2 regions of the Marinobacterium maritimum genome follow, and region 1 is predicted to be linked to the other one. Evidence: predicted binding sites of a transcription regulator. Region 1 holds the regulator's gene; the other holds the start of a gene.
What was found. The regulator FNR, encoded in region 1, switches genes on or off when oxygen is low (the NO sensors DNR and NnrR bind a similar motif). The targets are predictions, from matches to a motif close to TTGATNTANATCAA.
Positions count from the first base shown of each region.

Region 1 (3,069 bases):
TCAATAGCCTTTTAATTATATTTTTATGAATATAGGTAATTAAAGAGCATTGGCAAGTTGCGCATCGCCTCAAAGGCCTTCGAAGGCGAGCAGGGAATAGACCGGGATGCCCAGTTCCTGGATACGGGTTGAACCCTGAAGATCGGGCAGATCGATCAGCAGCAGCTGCTTCAACGACTTCAGCGCCAAGCTTCTTCACCAGGGTGCAGGCCGCGAGCAGAGTGCCGCCGGTGGCGATCAGATCATCAAACAGCAGCACGCGGTCGCCGCTGGTAACGGCATCGGTCTGCATTTCTACTGCAGAAGTGCCATATTCCAGGGTGTATTCCTGATGGATGGTTTCGCCGGGCAGTTTGCCTTTCTTGCGGACCAGCACCAGCGGCAGGTTGAGCTGGTAGGCCATGATGGCGCCGAACAGGAAGCCACGGGCATCGATGCAGGCGATATGAGTGATGTCCGAGTCAATATAGCGCTGAATAAACGCATCCGACACCATGCGCATCGCCTTAGGATCCTTGAAGATCGGTGTAACATCGCGGAACACGACCCCGGGTTCCGGCCAGTCCTGCAGCGAACGGATGACGGATTTGACATAGAACTCATCGTAGGACATGCGGTAACTCCCAGTTGGCACTCAATTGATATAACTCAATGCCGCAGTGACGGAATAAAGGTGTAATGCAGGGGTTGGGTTACACATTGAGATGGCTACTTCATTGTGCAACTTGGGACGTAGCTTCATTGAAGCTACGTCTTTTTTTATTCTACAGGGGGCCATAGGTGATCAAGAAGAGGTGCCCTCAACGCTCAGGACGTTTTATGTTCCTGCTGCGTAGCGCATTCGTCGTTGCGTGATTCGCCGGAGAGGCGATACATCTCATCCAGGTTGGTCAGCTCTACTTCCTTGCCATCAACGCGCATCAACTCCATCTTCTGGAATCGTGTGAAAATTCGGCTGACGGTTTCCACGGCCAGACCAAGATAGTTGCCAATCTCGTTGCGAGACATGGACAGGCGGAAGTTTGACGCTGAGTAGCCACGTGTCTTGAAGCGCTGAGACAGTTTCAACAGGAAGGTGGCGACGCGCTGTTCGGCATTTTTCTTCGACAGCAGCAACATCATCTGCTGGTCGTCACGCAGTTCCTTGCTCATGCTGCGCAGCATCTGGCGACGCAGTTCAGGCATCTGGCCTGACAGTTCATCCAGGCGCTCAAAAGGAATCTCGCATACCGTTGTGGTTTCGAGGACCTTGGCGGACATCGGGTAGTTTTCAGCATCAAAGCCGCTAAGCCCAACCAGTTCGCCTGGGAAGTAGAAACCGGTGATCTGTTCCTCGCCTTCATTGGTCAGCGTGTAGCTCTTGATGGTGCCGGCACGGATGGCATAGACGGAGCTGAACGGTTCACCCTGGTGGAACAGGTGCTCACCCTTCTTCAGAGGTCGACTTTTTTCGATAATGTCATCCAGACGATCAATGTCTGTCAGGTCAAGTGAGACCGGCAGGCAAAGCGTGCTCAGGCTGCAGGTTTTACAATGCACCTGAGACAGGCTGTGAAGCTTTCCTTGATTTTTGCAGTCGGCCATGAGGGCATCCTTTGTTGGTTAGTCACACGATGGCTATCGGCGCATTATGTAACATTTACCCCCGAGGGTGAAGCGAAAGGCCCGGGAACCGGGCCTCGACTTTAGATGATGCGTGAAAAGTTCTGAGAGTGTTGCTTTTTGGGTATATAAGAATCAAACGCCATGCAGATACGGCGGATCAAAAGCCGGCCTGCCGGGGTGACTCGAATTGACTCTGGCTGCAGTTCAATCAGGCCATCGGCATCAAATTGACGCAGTTCGTCCTGCTCCTCGGCAAAGTACTGGTCAAAGTCGATGGCAAAACGCTCAGCAATGCTTCGCTTGTCCAGTTCGAACTGGCAGATAAGCGCGGTGATCACTGCGCGGCGGATATGGTCGTCAGTATTAAGCTGAACGCCGCGCTTCACGGCATGCTGCTGCTGGGTCACGGCCTGGCTGTAGGCCGCGATATCATGCTCGTTCTGGTAGTAGACGTTGCCGATCTGGCTGATTGCCGACACGCCCATGGCAACCAGGTCGCAATCGGAGTGGGTGGTGTAGCCCTGGAAGTTGCGGTGCAGCTTGCCTTCCGCCTGGGCGATAGCCAGCTCGTCGTCCGGTTTGGCGAAGTGGTCCATGCCGATATAGACGTAACCGGCATCCAGCAGTCGATTGATGCTGTTCTGCAGGATGGCAAGTTTTTCTTCCGCGGAGGGCAGGTCTTCAGCACGGATGTGTTTCTGTGAGCGGAAGCGGTCCGGCAGGTGGGCATAGTTGAACACTGACAGTCGGTCAGGGCTCATGGCGATCACTGTCTCGAGGGTGTCGGCAAAGCTCTGTTCGTTCTGGTGTGGCAGACCGTAGATCAGGTCCATGTTGATCGACTTGAAGCCCAGCGCGCGTGAGCGCTCCAGTACCGCAAGGGTCTGTTCGGTCGGCTGTACCCGGTTGACGGCTTCCTGAACCACAGGATTGACGTCCTGAACGCCCAGACTGATACGATTGAAGCCGATGTCGCGTAGCACGCCCAGGGTGTCATGGCCGGCTTCGCGCGGGTCAATTTCGATCGAATAGTCGCCCAGGTCATCATCACGCAGATTGAAGTTTCTACGCAGTGCCTGCATCAGCTCACGCATCTGGTCGTCACTGATGAAGGTGGGGGTGCCGCCGCCCCAGTGCAGCTGGTTGACGACGCGGTCTGCACGATACCACTGCGACAGCTGCTCCATCTCCTGGTACAGGGTATCCAGATAGGGCTGGGCTTTCTTGCGGTTACGGGTTATCACCTTGTTACAGGCACAGTAATAGCAAACATGTGCGCAGAAAGGGATGTGCACGTACAGTGATAAGGGGGCATTTGTATCGGCAGTCTCTCGACCGGATGCAATCAGCTGTTCGGCGGTCAGGCCGGAGTCAAACTGGATGGCGGTCGGATAGGAGGTATAGCGAGGCCCGGAAAGATCATAACGGCGAATAAGATCAAGATCCCAGCTGACATTGCTCTGT
Region 1 is NZ_BAAAET010000001.1:703,510-706,578, forward strand. Features, by position in the region: partial or broken gene ABD013_RS03130 (adenine phosphoribosyltransferase) at 70-613, opposite strand; gene fnr (fumarate/nitrate reduction transcriptional regulator Fnr) at 808-1,584, opposite strand; gene hemN (oxygen-independent coproporphyrinogen III oxidase) at 1,686-3,069, opposite strand, start outside.

Region 2 (3,069 bases), on a different contig from region 1:
GATGAGAGCTTTATCCTGCAGTTCCTGTCGCCGCACCTGATGCGCGAGCTCAAGTTGTTCTCGATCCTGGATGACAGCAGCCGCCCGACACTGAGAGTGGATGCCATTCACAACGAACGCGGCTACCGGGCGATCCGGGAGGCCCTGTCGGCTCAGTACAACCTCGGCAACCGCGAGCCCAACATCCAGGTTTACAACGTCAACGTGCGTGGTGACCGAGCGCTGACCTTGCGGCACTACATGCACAACGGCCAGCCATTGGGCGAGTCTACCGACGAAGTGCTCAAGCACCTGCATCGCTTATGGGGCTTCGATATTCGCCTGGAATCGGTTACCCCCGAAGGCAACGTGGTACAGACCCATGCCTGCCCTCCGCAGACACAGGAGCTGACGGTTGAGAGTATTGCTTAGAGGTGGCTATACTGCGGAATTACCTCAAAGGATAACAAGGGCTTGTTATGGACTGTCTGTTTTGCAAAATCCTCGACGGCGAGATTCCCGCCGAGGTCGTGTACGAAGATGATCAGGTGCTGGCATTCCGCGATATCAACCCTCAGGCGCCGTTCCACTGCCTGATCATCCCACGCAAGCATATCGCCACGCTGAACGATATCGCCGATGAAGACCAGGCGCTGGTCGGCCACATGCTCCAGGCAGCAGGTACGATCGCCAAACAGCAGGGCTTTGACGAAAGCGGCTACCGTACCGTGTTCAACTGCAATACCCATGGCGGCCAGACGGTCTACCATATCCACCTGCACCTGCTTGGCGGCAAGCCGATGGGCTGGCCTCCCTATCAGGACACGCTGAAAACCCCGGTGGAATAGTCCCATCCCGGCCGGGCGCCCTGCCCGGCTCGCTCCGCCACCCTTGCCCCGGATCAACCCCGCCGCCGTTGTTCACCACTTCATGTTGCACTGCGTCATAATGTGTTCATTATGAGACTTTAGCTTGATGGTTCGTTAAACAGAGGGATAGTTCCATGTCGATTGCAGCCGATTCGCCCGTCACTACCGAGACGCCCCCGATGCATGATCAGCTTGAGTTCTACATCGAGCAGGCACGCAAGGCAGGCCCCATCCGCACCGCCGTCGTGCATCCGGTGGATCACAACAGCCTTCTCGGAGCAATCGAAGCCGCCGAACAGGGACTGATCGAACCCTTGCTGGTGGGCCCCGAACACAAGATTCGTGCCGCGGCCGAAGCGGAAAATATCGACCTGACGCCCTACCAGATCATCAGTACCGAACACAGCCATGAGGCAGCCGAGCGCGCCTGTGAGCTGATCCGCAAGGCGGAAGCCGAGGCCCTGATGAAAGGCAGCCTGGGGACTTCGGAACTGCTCAGTGCCGTTATCCACAAGACCAAGGGGATCCGCACTGAACGCCGCCTGAGCCACGTATTCGTATTCGACGTGCCCAACTACCACAAGCCCCTGGTCATTACCGACGCCGCCATCAATGTCGCCCCGGACCTGGCCCTCAAGCGCGATATCGTGCAGAACGCCATCGAGTTCTGTCAGTCCCTGGGCAACAACCAGCCCAAGGTCGCCATTCTGGCGGCGGTGGAAAAGGTCAAGCCGAGCATGCAGAGCACCATCGACGCCGCCGCGCTTTGCAAGATGGCGGATCGCGAGCAGATCACGGGTGGCATCATCGACGGCCCGCTGGCGTTCGATAACGCGATCTCGCTGCAGGCCGCGATCGACAAGCATATCAAGTCACCGGTTTCCGGCGATGCCGACATCCTGCTGGCCCCGGACCTGGAAGCGGCCAACATGATCGCCAAGCAGTTGATCTACCTGGCCGACGCCAAGTCTGCCGGTCTGGCCGTCGGTGCCCGCGTACCGATCATCCTGACCAGCCGCGCCGAAGGCACTCTGGGGCGCCTCGCCTCCTGTGCGCTGGCCTCGCACATGGTCAAGCACGCCAAGGGAGGCAAGTGATGGATACGATCCTGACCGTTAACGGTGGCTCCTCCAGTCTCAAATGTGGCCTCTACGCCCTGCAGGGCGGTGAGCTGCGCTGCCTGATCCACCTCAAGGTGGAGAACCTGCTCGGTGAACCCACCCTGTTCAAGGTACGTGACGAGCAGAACCAGGTGCTGGATGCTCATGAACTGGACTGCCGCAATGTGCCCCAGAACGAACGCCACCAGTTTGCGCTGCAGGAGGTACTGCAGTGGGTGGACGCACACTTGCCGGAGTCACACCTGATCGCCACCGGCCATCGCGTGGTCCACGGCGGCGACCAGTACAGCGCCCCCCTGCTGCTCGACGACGCCACCCTGACCCAGCTGGAAACCCTGATTCCTCTGGCCCCGCTGCACCAACCCTACAACCTGAAACTGGTGCAGGCCTGCCGCAAACTGGCGCCGGAACTGCCGGTCGTGGCCTGCTTCGACACCATGTTTCATGCCCAGCAGCCGCGACTTGAGCGTCTCTATGCCCTGCCGCGACGACTGGTAGACAAGGGTGTGCACCGCTACGGCTTCCACGGCCTGTCCTACGAATATATCCAGCGCCAGCTGACTCTGGCCGGTGCCGGCAACCTGAAAACCGTCGCCTGCCACCTGGGCGCCGGCGCCAGCATGTGTGCCATCCGCAATGGCCGCTCTGTCGCGTCCAGCATGGGTTTCACTGCCGTGGAAGGCCTACCGATGGGCAGCCGCACCGGCAACCTGGACCCGGGGGTACTGCTCTACCTGATGCGTGAAGAAAACATGGATGTGGATGCGCTGGAAAAGCTGCTCTACAAGGAAAGCGGCTGGCTGGGCATCTCCGGTATCAGCTCGGACATGAAAACTCTACATCAGGCTAATGATCCCAAAGCCGAAGAAGCAATCGATATGTTCTGCTATCGGGTAGCACTGGAAATGGGCCGCTTGACCGCTGCCCTGGAAGGTGTCGAGCAGGTGGTGTTCTCCGGCGGCGTGGGCGAAAACGACGCCGATGTCCGTGCCCGGGTACTGAAGCGCTGCGGCTGGCTGGGTATCAAGCTGGATGAAGCAGCCAACCAGCAAAACAGCGGCATCATCAGCACAGCCGACTCAGCAGTAACGGTGCGGGTG
Region 2 is NZ_BAAAET010000007.1:81,061-84,129, forward strand. Features, by position in the region: gene ABD013_RS17525 (SpoVR family protein) at 1-411, shown strand, start outside; gene ABD013_RS17530 (histidine triad nucleotide-binding protein) at 459-827, shown strand; gene ABD013_RS17535 (bifunctional enoyl-CoA hydratase/phosphate acetyltransferase) at 983-1,945, shown strand; gene ABD013_RS17540 (acetate/propionate family kinase) at 1,945-3,069, shown strand, end outside.
Region 2: a site for FNR is predicted at 871-884, ahead of ABD013_RS17535 (bifunctional enoyl-CoA hydratase/phosphate acetyltransferase). Genes of this name have one in related genera too.